Regions from separate parts of the Rhizobium sp. CG4 genome, predicted to be linked through region 1. Evidence: riboswitches for the same ligand, from Rfam matches in the RefSeq annotation. Region 1 holds a riboswitch; the other holds the start of a gene.

Region 1 (6,044 bases):
TTTGCAGAACGCTGGGCAAGTTCACGAACTTCCTGCGCCACGACAGCAAAACCCTTACCAGCTTCACCAGCGCGGGCCGCTTCGACACCCGCGTTCAGAGCAAGCAGGTTGGTTTGGAAGGCAATGTCATCGATAACACCGATGATGTTACCGATTTCGCTGGAGGATTTTTCGATCTGCTCCATTGCGGTGACGGCTTCACGCACCACTTCACCAGACTTTTCTGCTTCCTGACGGGTACGGGAAACCAGGTGGCGTGCCTCTTCTGCGCGCTTGGCGGAATCTTTGACCGTCGTGGTGATTTCTTCCAGAGCGGCGGCTGTCTCTTCAACAGAAGCAGCCTGCTGCTCTGTGCGGCGGGAAAGGTCGTCAGCCGAGGAGCGGATTTCATTAGCACCAGCATCGATGGCGCGGGCATTTGTACCAACGCTCTGCATCGCCAGATCAAGCTTTTCTGCCGAATGGTTGAAGTTCTGACGCAGTGTGTCCAGTTGGCCGTTAAATGGATGTGCAATACGCGCAGCCAGATCGCCATCAGCCAGTTTGCCAAGCGCGGCACCCAGCGTATCGACGGCTTTCTGAATTTCTGCGGCTTCCAGGACCTTCTGCTGCTCGCGTTCAGCGCGCTCATTCTCGGTGCTGACGCGATCTTCATCAGCTTGACGGGACAGGCGACCACGTTCAATGGCGTTGTCGCGGAACACGGCCACTGCGGCCGCCATGTTGCCAATTTCGTCCTTGCGGTCGAGGCCGTCAATTTCAGACTTCACATCGCCACTGGCCAGTGTCTGCATGCGTTCGCGCAAACGAACCATCGGTGCAGTGATACCGGCGTGAGCGACGTAAATCGCAAAACAAACGGCCGCCACCAAGCCAACACACATAAAGATGAAGCTCTGTGTAATCGTCGAGCCGATCGATGCGGAAAGCGACTTGCTGCCATTGTCCAAAAGCTGCGACAGTGCGGTGTTGTTGGCACCGGCCTGATCCGAAACCTGTTTCAACAGTGTTTCCAGCTTTGACTGCATGGCTGGTAGTTCTGCGCCATTGCCGCCGAAATGCAGCTGCAGCATTTTTTCATACATGGTTTGCAGTTCGTTGGTCGAAGCCAGCAACTTCTCGATGTCGTCCTTGCGGCTCGGAACCGACGCCGGCACGGCGGCCAGTCGATCCTTGGCAAGCTTGAAGTTGGAGGCGAAGCGTTCGCGCATCTCCGGCAGGCCAGGATGCTGAGCATCCATTTGCAGCATACGCTCTGCCCAGACAACCGATGTCCAGATACCGGAAGCGGCACGGGCGCTCATCATGGCGGAGGTTGCTTCCTTGTCGATAAAGCCAAGGTAGCTGGTGTTTGCATCACTGAACTTGGCGGTAATGAATGTAAAACCACCAAACGAAACCAAGCCGAGCATGAACAAGGTGGAAAGTATCTTCCACTTGATGCTGAGGTTTTTCAACATGTTGGACTTCCTAGAACGAAAGGACAAGCGGAATACTGTGCCGCAGGCTGCGGCATTCCGACATCGATTTTTGTGGGAAAACTATGCTTCGACTAAAAGCTCAAACAACAAGCGTCATGCAGCCCCGGAAGGTGTCGTTCAACATCATTATAGAAAGAAATTTATTAAAAACTTGTATAACTTTCGGTTACAACCAGTCCAAGCGTTATAAAAAAACGCCTTAAAAACAGTATGTTCGACAGTTTTCATGTACAAGTAGCAATCTCATTGACAGCAGGGCAAAAACGCGACAATTTGCACCTATTCCGAGGGGGGCATCCTACGATGCTGAGATGGCGGTGAGCCGGACCCTTGAACCTGATCCGGGTCGTACCGGCGTAGGAACGGAAACAGCGGCATAAAGCCCCCTTTTCTCTTCTCCGCTTGCCTGGATCTCCGTGATTGTCACAAGTCTGGAGATCGTAGATGACATTCAAGATTGCTATAGGTGCCGTTCGCGGCCATCCCCCTCATTTGGTTTATCGTTTCGTATAAACCGAAATGCGTGTCTCATCCGCCGTTTGCGGCGTGCTGTTGCTGGTCGTTGGCTGGCAGGTTGGCACGTGGCTGTTTGCCCCTGCGCATTACATTCTGCCCTCGCCCTATGACGTCGTTTCGGCGTTGTCACGGCAGCCTATCTACTTGCTCGAAAACAGCCTGATCACCCTGACTGAAATGGTGGTTGGCCTTGTATTGGGCACAGGGTTTGGCGTTGGGACAGCTTTCGCAACAGCCGCATTTCCGAGACTTGGAAAGCTGGTCTGGCCAACCCTGCTGATCCTGCAGGCATTTCCCGTGTTTGTCCTTGCTCCCATCCTCGTGCTGTGGCTCGGTTTCGGCATGGCCTCGAAGGTAGCGATGACGACGCTGATCATCTTCTTTCCTGTCGCCTCTGCCTTCAATGACGGCCTACAACGCACGGAAAGAGCGATCCTGGATGCCGCAGCGCTCACGCAGGCAACACACTGGCAAATCCTGCTGCGGTTACGGGTGCCCCTTGCCCTGCCGGGACTGATTTCGGGCCTGCGGGTCGCAGCGCCGCTCGCACCCCTTGGTGCCGTCATCGGCGAATGGGTCGGCGCGTCCTCAGGGCTTGGTTTTGTCATGGTGCAGGCCAATGCCCGTATGCAAACCGATACAGTTTTTGCAGCCATGGCCATTCTTGCGGTTCTGACCGTGCTTTCTCGCCTTTTAATCGACCGCCTCACCACTGGGCTCACCCCATGGGCGGTCGAGACTGAACATTCCCTGCCATTTCTTAATTCCTCAAGGAAACACGCCTGATGAAGAAACTTGCCCTTTCTCTTTCCATCGCACTTGCGACGATCCTTCCCGCATCCGTGACACATGCCGCCGACAAGCTGACGGTGATGCTGGAGTGGTTCGTCAATCCCGATCACGCGCCGATGGTCATCGCCGCTGAACGCGGCATCTTCAAAGCTGAAGGATTGGAAGTCGAGCTGGTACCACCAGCCGATCCATCTTCCGTTCCGCGTCTGGTCGCCGTCAAACAGGCCGACATTGGCGTGCATTATCAACCAAACCTCTATCTCGACAACGCTGCCGGTTTGCCGATCCTGCGGTTTGGAACACTTGTCGAGACACCGCTTAACACCGTGACGGTTCTGGCTGATGGGCCGATCAAAAGCCTGAAGGACCTTAAGGGCAAAAAGATCGGTTTTTCTGTATCCGGTTTCGAAGATGCCATGCTGAAGCGCATGCTTGAGAAGGAAGGTGTCAGCCGTGACGATGTTGAGCTTATCAACGTCAACTTCTCGCTGTCACCTTCGCTGATCAGCGGCAAGGTCGATGCGACACTTGGCGGCTTCCGCAATTTTGAACTGACCCAGATGAAGCTCGCAGGTCACGAAGGTTATTCCTTTTTCCCTGAGGAGCATGGTGTTCCCGCTTATGACGAACTGATCTTCATCACCAATAAGGATCTGGTCTCGGACAGTCGCTTGCCGCGTTTCCTTGATGCCGTCGAACAAGCCTCGATCTTCCTCACAAACCACCCGCAGGAAGCTTGGGAACTGTTCATCAAAGCCTACCCCAGCCTCAATGACGACCTGAACCACCAGGCATTCATCGACACCCTGCCGCGTTTTGCCAAACGCCCCTCGGCACTGGATCGCGCTCGTTACGAACGTTTCGGCCAGTTCATGCAGGACATGGAACTGGTGAAACAGGCGCCTGCCGTTGAAGACCTTGCGGTGGAATTGCAATGAGCACGGCCCATACAATATCAGCTGAAAAGGCAGCCGATGTGCTCGAGCGGGTGCGGCAAAGCCGCCCTCGCGTCCATTGCCTGATGAACACCGTCGTGCAGAAATTCACTGCCGATGGCATTACGGCGGTCGATGCCATTCCTTCGATGACATCGTCGATGGAGGAAATCGAAAGTTTTGTTCTCAAAGCCGATGCGTTGACCATTAATCTCGGCACGCTGGATGCGGAGCGTCGCAAGGTTATCCTGCTTGCTGTGCAGGTGGCCAATGCGCATGGCAAACCTTGGATCGTTGACCCCGTCCACTGCGACTACTCTCCGTCGCGACTGGCGTTTGCAAGGGACCTTCTGCAACATTCGCCGACCATCATCCGTGGCAATGCGGCTGAAATGGCGCTGTTTGACGACACAGGCAACAGCTTGCGAATTCAAACCGGTCCGCAAGACCATTTGTCTCTCGCAAATCGATCGGTCCGTATTTCCAACGGTCATCCATGGATGGCGAAAGTGACCGGAACAGGCTGCCTTTCCGGCGGCATAATCGCCGCGTTCCTAGCGGTAGAGCCAGACGCGCTGCTGGCGGCCAGTGCGGCCCTGTGTGTGACGGGAATTTCTGCAGAGCAGGCCGCGGTCTACGCCAACGGTCCCGGCACATTCGAGCCGGCATTTCTCGACATGCTGTCGGCCATTGGCCGTCAGGACATCATTTCCCATGCAAGGATAGAACATGACGAAGGTTGATTATCGCCTGAACGCGTTGGTCGATGGCTCCCTGATCGATATCGCCCCGCTGCCGGAACTCGCCCGTATCGCGGCCGAAAACGGCGCAACACTGATTCAATACCGCGACAAGACGGCATCCACCCGTTCGATGATCGAAAGGGCCAAGGAAATTATAGCCGCGCTCAAAACAAGCGGCGTCCCGCTTGTCATCAACGACCGCGTTGATGTCGCGCTGGCGGCTGGTGCAGATGGGGTGCATCTGGGTGCGGACGACATGGATGCGGAGACAGCACGGAGCCTTTTGAGTAGCAAGGCGATTATCGGACTTACCGTCAAAAATGCCAAGGACGCGGCACGCGCCGCAGCGGCGCCTGTCGACTATGTCTGCATTGGCGGCGTGTTCGAAACAGTATCGAAAATCAATCCTGACCTTCCAGTCGGCATTGATGGTTTCAGTGCGTTGCGGACAGCACTGCGTCAGCAGCGACCCGAACTACCGGTCGGCGCCATTGCTGGCATCGATTTGGCAAGAACACCAGAGGTCGTCGCGGCCGGTGCCGATGGCATCGCGGTTATCTCCGCGATTTTCAGAGCCAATGACATTGCTGAGGCGACACGCAGCTTCCGTGACGCGGTGGATGCGGCACTCTCGGAGAAACGCCCATGACCGCCATTGCTTTGACCATTGCAGGTTCCGATAGCGGCGGCGGGGCCGGCATTCAGGCTGATATCAAGACATTTTCAGCGCTTGGTACTTATGCCGCCAGTGTACTGACCGCAATCACCGCGCAGAACACCAGGGGCGTGACGGCTGTTGAAGACATTTCCGTACCCTTAATCGTCGCGCAGATGGATGCCATTTTTTCCGACCTCGATGTCGATGCAGTCAAGATCGGCATGGTGTCCCGGTCGGAGACAATTTTGGCCATTGCAGAGCGACTGCGCCACTACAAACGCAGCGTGGTTCTCGATCCGGTGATGGTTGCAACCTCCGGCGACCGGCTTTTACAACAGGAAGCGATCGAGACACTGAAGCAAGAACTTGTCCCGCTTGCAGCCGTCGTCACGCCCAATCTGCCAGAAGCAGCGCTGTTGACGGATCTGCCCATCGCTGCAAACCAGAGTGAGATGGCGCGCCAGGCAGACGTCATCCTGAAAGCAGGGGCACGCGCCGTGCTGATCAAGGGTGGACACGGTGACGGCCCTGACAGCACCGATCTTCTGTTCGATGGAAACGAAATCCAAGTCTTGTCCGCACCGCGCATCGACACCAACAATGATCACGGCACCGGATGCACGCTGGCCGCCGCAATCACCGCGCATCTCGCCAAAGGATATTCACTGACCGATGCGGTGGAGCAGTCGAAGGACTATCTGCACAAGGCACTGCAAGCGGGTGTCGGCCTTTCAATTGGGCACGGTCGTGGACCCGTACACCATTTCCACGGCTGGTGGTAAATATGGTCTGGCGAGACGATAACATCAGGCATGTTGCACAGCGTCTCAGCGACGCCATCGAAGCAATGCTCGGCGCACTTGCTGTTGTCGTCCTTGCCATCATGCTGGTCACTGTTCTTGCCACTGCCGGCATGCGC
Region 2 (6,044 bases), on a different contig from region 1:
ATCTCCGACGCTACCTTCCTGCCCAAATGCGCGGGCATGGCGACGTGCCAATTCAACGCGCTGTGGCGCATTGGGGTGGCTGGAAAGGAAGTCGAGGCTCTGGTCGCTATCCGGCTCAACGGATGTGTAACGGGCATAAGCGGCCATGGAATCGAGGAAGCGCGCTGCGGCATAGGGGTCATACCCCGCCTCACCCAGCATGCGTACACCAATGACGTCTGCCTGCAACTCCTGCTGGCGAGAAAATGCTGCCAATCGCAGCTTGCCGCGCGCCAATGCCTGTTTTCCAGCCAGATCACTGGACAGCACTTCCGCCACAACACGGCTGGCAATCACCTCCGCCTCTTCTCGGCGCTGGCGTTCAATGCCGTGGTTGGCAGTGACGTGGGCCATTTCGTGCGACAGAACGGCGGCAACTTCCGACGCGTCGTTGGCGAGCGCCAACAGTCCGCGTGTCACATAAAGATAGCCACCGGGCAGCGCGAATGCGTTGATCGCCGGGGAATTGAGAATGGTAATGCGGTAGGATTGCTGCGGATTTTCCGAAACGGCCGTCAACGCGCCGGTAATGCGGGCAACCAGCCTTTCGGTTTTTTCATCGCGGTATTCACCGCCATAACTTGCAACAATACGCGGGTGTTCGCGTGCTCCCATTTGGGCACGCGGGTCATTTTTCTGAACTTCTTCAACAGTCTGCGGGTTGTCCGACGGGCGAACACTTGCCTGGTAGGATTGGCTGAACAGCGACTGGCATGCACTGAGCGTCATTGCAGCAATTGTCAGGCCGGCAACAGAGCGCACAAGTTTGCCATAACGCTGCGCGCGCGGATCAGATGTCCTTGCCGGCCTTGCTATTATGGAAATCGTCATCTTGTCAGTCAGTTCCTATGCCCCTGATGTTACGCACTGCTAGTTTATTGTGCGAATACTGTCCATCAATGGACACAAATTGTCACGCCTTGTGGTGTGCTATTATCGATGACGAATCTTTTCAATATTCTTGACCATCTTGCATGGCTCATCAGGCAACCAAAGTAAATTAGCAAATAGACGATCAAATAAACTCAATCCCCTGTTGAAGCCGTACTAAGCCGATTGCCACTTGCCCGCGTCGAAATTGTGGCGAACGGCGTGTGCCGCAGCTATCCCTTCAGGAACGTACGAATTTGGGGGATGTTCCCGTTCTCGGAAAAAATCTCCGGTGTGCCCTGGAACAGGATTTTCCCCTTATCCATGAACACGACATGTTTGGCCAACTGTTGTACTTCCTCGGGTTTGTGGGTGACCAGCAATACAGTGTTGCCGGTTTCCTGATGCAAACTGGACAGCAATTCAGCCATCCCGGCGCGCAAACCGGGATCAAGAGCGGCAAAGGGCTCATCCAGCAACATAACCGAGCGGTGGCGCACCAGAGCCCGTGCCATGGCAACGCGTTGCCGTTCTCCACCCGACAGATTTGGCGGCAGACGCTTTTCAAAGCCCGCAAGACCGACACGCTGCAGGGCATTTGAAACGGACTGCCGCTCTTGCGCGGAAAGTTTCAGCGAAGGATTGATGCCGAGCGCTATATTGGTGAACACATCAAGGTGCGAAAACAGGTTGTTGTCCTGAAAGATCACCGAGACCGGTCGCTCGGCCGGGGCTAGGTGTGTGACGACCTGCCCGTCAATCATGATGGTGCCGGCATCTGGTGTTTCAAAACCAGCGACCAGATTCAACAGGGTTGATTTCCCTGAGCCGGATGGGCCGGTAATTGCCGTGATCGTGCCCTGCGGCAAGTGGCAATCAAAGGAAAACTCCTGCGATCCAAGTTTCAGCGCTACATCATTAAAACGAATGCCGGAAGGAGCGGTTTCAGTCATTGGTTTTGCTCCTTGCGGGTTTGTGCGGTGCCTGCGCCACCCATGGCCAATATCAGGCAGATCACACCCAGGATCAGCGCATAACCATCGGCGTCATTGGTGCGATAGCTGCCCATATTGCTGTAAACCAGCCAAGGCAGCGTGATAAAGTTCTGCGAGCCGAACAGGGCGATTGCGCCAAGATCGCCAAGTGACAGCGCCATTGCAAAGCTGAAGGCCGTTGCCAGGGGTTTACGCAGGATTGGCCAATGGAGGTAACGCAATCTGGCAAAACCATGCATGCCGAGACTGGCTGACAGTCTTCCAGTTCGCGCCTGGTGGGTCTGGAACGCCGGTTCAAGTACCCGCATAACGAAGGGCAACGCCATCAGCATGTTGATGCAGGCAACCAGCGCCGGTGCAAACAGCGTGATGTCGCCAAGCGGCCGTAACAGCAGGAACCAGCCACTCCCCAGCACCACTGGTGGCACCAGCAGCACCATGGATGCGCCACCGGACATCGTGGAGGCCATAAGACGTAGTGTCAGGTTTGCCTTGCGGTTGCCACGGATCGTCGAGCGCGCGTTGATGAGGGCGACGGAAATGCCAATGGCAATACTGGCTGAAACCAGCGCAATGGACAGGCTGGTTCCGGCTGCCCGCCAGAACACATCGGCCGCCAACAGGCGCGATAAGTCGGCGGTCGAGCCGGATATGGCGATACTAAGCATGGGTGCCACCATAAAAACCACAGCGGCGATAATTAGAATACCGTCGCGCAGCCGTACCTGAAGCCGTTTTCCATCATAGCGCTGGATTGCTCGGCCGTGGCTCAAACCCTCGTCGTCAGGTCTGGGCAGCCAGCTTAATAAGGCGAGCAACAACCCGGTCATGACGATTTGCAGAGTAGCAAGAGCAATGGCGCGTGGAGGATCGAAATCAAAGCGCAGCGATTGATAGATCGCCACTTCAAGCGTTGTCGCCGCAGGCCCGCCGCCCAACATCAGCACAAGGGTGAAACTGGTGGCGCAAAGCATAAAAATCAGCCCGGCGACACTGGGAACCAGTTTTATCAGCGCCGGCCATTCAATGAACCGGAAAATGGACCAGGATGGCATGCCAAGGCTTGCCGCCATACGCCAATATTCACCGGGAATACGCTCCAGCCCGGCCAGCAGCAAACGGGTAGCAAGCGGCAGGTTAAAGAAGACATGTGCCAGCAGAATTCCTGACAGGCCGTAAATGCTGAACGGTTGTTCAACACCGAGTGATGTCAGTGTGGTGTTCAGGAAGCCCTGTCTTCCCCAGATGGCAATAAGGCCAAGCGCACCGACGATAACCGGTAGCCCCATGGGAACGGCCATAAGGCGGATAATCCAGATACGACCGGGAAACGCAGTTTGTCTTGCCAAAGCCAGTGCGACAGGCAGCGCAAAAAGGATCGATAGTCCGGTCGATAACGTTGCTTGATAGAGGGTGAAGCGCAGGATACGCCAGGTGTAGGTACCGAACAGCTCATCGCTTGCAGCACCTGCATCAAAAGACAGAAGGGCAAATGTGCCAAGGCCAATGAATGCGAGAACAGCGGCAAAAGCCGCCATTCCCGTGCCTATCGATTGCCGTTGTTCGGCCTTTGAAATCATGGCGCTGGCCCGAATTTCCGATTTGCAAAGGTTAGTTGATGCTCATGGCTGTCAGCCACTCATCAATCCATGCCTTGCGGTTCTTGGCCACTTCCTCAGGTGACATCAGGAATGTCTTGGTGGGAACAACAAGTTTGGAAAACGCCTCGGGCAGCGGTGCGCTGGTTGCCGCAGCCGGCATCATCCAGTTATTTTCCGGTATGGCGTCTTGGAAACCTGGTGTCAGCATGAAGGAGAGGAATGACTTGGCAAGGTCTTTCTCTGGGGCATTTTTCAACAGGCCGGCCACCTCGATCTGAATGTAATGACCTTCCGCGAAGCTGGCTGCCTGATAGCGGTCTGTGTTTTCTGCGACCATGTGGTAGGCAGGTGAGGTCGTGTAGGACAGCACCATTGGCACTTCTCCCTTGGTGAACAGGCCATAGGCTTCAGACCAGCCCGGCGTGACCGTCAAAATACGGGTCTTGAGCTTTGCCCAGGCTTCCGGTGCCTGATCACCATAAACGGACTTCACCCACAGGAGCAGGCCAAGGCCGGGGGTAGAGGTGCGCGGGTCCTGAATTGCAATCTTCTGGGAAGGATCACCTTCGACCAGATCCTTCAGGCTCTGTGGCGGGTTCTTGATGGTCTGGGTGTCATAGATGATGGCGAAGTGGCCGTAGTCGTAGGGAACAAAGATATCATCCTTGAAGTCGCCTGGAATCTTGGCAGCTGACGTATCGATGCCGCTTGCCTCGAACAGGCCGGTTTCCTTGGCTTCAGCAACAAGGTTGGTGTCGAGCCCCAGAACGACATCGGCGTTGGATGTTTCACCTTCCATCTTGAGGCGCGTCAAAAGCGCAACGCCATCGGCAACACCGACAAAATTGACAGTGCACTGGCAATTTTTCTCAAAGGCTTCCTTGACCTTGGGGCCAGGACCCCACTCGGACACGAAGCTTTCATAGGTGTAGACCGTCAGTGTCTTGTCGGCTGCAAATGCTGCGCCAGGCACGGCAAATGCCACAAGTACCAAGGCCTTGGCAATCAGGGAATTGTTCAAAATGCTGCGCATCCGCGCCTCCTCTTTCATATGTTGAACGGGAATAGGGCGCTGATAATGAGCCGTCTAATCCCTCCGCCGGTGTTAACCGGATCAGGTTCTTCGGGTTGGCGGAAGCCTCTCAGCCTTGTCGGTAAAGACAAAGCACCCCGTTAGAGCAAGGCAAGGTGTAATGTTACTGTCATCACTTGGCAAGATAGCAGTCATGGCAACAGTCGGTGTTTGGTCCGATGGTTTCAGGACTGCCCGGACATATGGACCAGTTCCCAGACATGGCCGTCGGGATCCTGAAAACTTCCGGCATACATGAAGCCATGGTCCTGAATCGGTTTCCATTCGCGGCCGCCGGATGACAATGCTGTCGCAATCATCCTGTCGATGTCTTCGCGGCTTTCTGCCGTCAGGCAGGTCAACACTTCGGTCGTGCGGGTGGCGTCGGCAATATCGCCGTTGATGAAATCACGGAAACGCTCCTCCTGAAGCAACATGACGAAGATGTTCTGCTCCACGATCATGCACAGCGTCCTCTCGTCCGAATATTCGGGATTGAAGCTGAAGCCGAGTGCGGTGAAGAAAGCTTTTGTCGTTTCGATATTGCGAACAGGCAGATTGACGAAAATCATACGCATTTTCTGAACTCCTCCATCTTTGCCAAGGAAAACGTAAAATCGCTTCCCTGTCAAAGACGGATGAAGAACAGAGGTTCCGGTATGGTGGAAGGAATTTTAGCCTTCCAGTTCCTCGCGCAGCATTTCAAGCTCTAGCCACTCTTCTTCCATCGTGATCAGCTTGTGTCGCAGCTTTTCCATTTCGTCGGCAAGCTTGCCAAAAGCTGTGGGGTCTTTGGTGAAGAGGTTGGGATCGGCCATCTTTTCTTCGCGCTTGGCGATTTCGATCTGGGCCTTTTCCATTTCCTTGGGCAGGTTTTCCAGAGCGAACTTCTGCTTGAAGGACAATTTACCTTTGGCCTTTGGTGCATCATCCGACGCAGTTGAAGAGGAGGTGCTTCTTGCCTTTTCCTGCTTTTCCGCCTTGCGCTTTTCCTCGGCCGCGCCCTTGCGCTGCGCCATCATGTCGGAATAACCGCCGGCATATTCGATCCAGCGGCCATCTGGCGCATCGGGATTGGCCGGCGCAATGGTCGAGGTCACTGTTCTGTCGAGGAAGTCGCGGTCATGGCTGACGAGAATGACGGTGCCGACAAATCCGGCGACCACTTCCTGCAACAGATCAAGCGTCTCAATATCGAGGTCGTTGGTGGGTTCGTCGAGAATGAGGAGGTTGGTCGGGCGGGCGAGAATACGCGCCAGCATCAAACGAGCACGTTCACCACCGGAGAGATTCCTGATCGGTGTGCGGGCCTGTTCCGGCTGGAACAGAAAATCCTTCATATAGCCGGTCACGTGCTTCAGTTCGCCATTGACCAGCAGGTTTTCACCACGTCCGTCGGTCAGATAGTGCGCCAGCGTGTCATTCGGGTTCAGTTCTTCACGCTTCTGATCGAGCGTGGCGATGTCG

Evidence for each region. A riboswitch is a leader RNA that binds a small molecule or an ion and turns the genes downstream of it on or off. The one in region 1 is predicted to bind thiamine pyrophosphate.
Region 2: another riboswitch for thiamine pyrophosphate. It lies ahead of thiB (thiamine ABC transporter substrate binding subunit); the one in region 1 lies ahead of HGO37_RS22325 (ABC transporter permease).

Annotation. Positions count from the first base shown of each region.
Region 1 covers NZ_JABAEG010000009.1:211,908-217,951, reverse strand. Annotated here, with positions in the region: gene HGO37_RS22330 (methyl-accepting chemotaxis protein) at 1-1,460, opposite strand, end outside; TPP riboswitch at 1,759-1,861, shown strand; gene HGO37_RS22325 (ABC transporter permease) at 2,001-2,783, shown strand; gene HGO37_RS22320 (ABC transporter substrate-binding protein) at 2,783-3,727, shown strand; gene HGO37_RS22315 (hydroxyethylthiazole kinase) at 3,724-4,467, shown strand; gene thiE (thiamine phosphate synthase) at 4,454-5,116, shown strand; gene thiD (bifunctional hydroxymethylpyrimidine kinase/phosphomethylpyrimidine kinase) at 5,113-5,907, shown strand; gene HGO37_RS22300 (TRAP transporter large permease) at 5,910-6,044, shown strand, end outside.
Region 2 covers NZ_JABAEG010000005.1:135,951-141,994, forward strand. Annotated here, with positions in the region: gene HGO37_RS16045 (M48 family metalloprotease) at 1-870, opposite strand, end outside; gene thiQ (thiamine ABC transporter ATP-binding protein) at 1,143-1,862, opposite strand; gene thiP (thiamine/thiamine pyrophosphate ABC transporter permease ThiP) at 1,859-3,484, opposite strand; gene thiB (thiamine ABC transporter substrate binding subunit) at 3,516-4,538, opposite strand; TPP riboswitch at 4,580-4,688, opposite strand; gene HGO37_RS16065 (VOC family protein) at 4,763-5,155, opposite strand; gene HGO37_RS16070 (ABC-F family ATP-binding cassette domain-containing protein) at 5,252-6,044, opposite strand, start outside.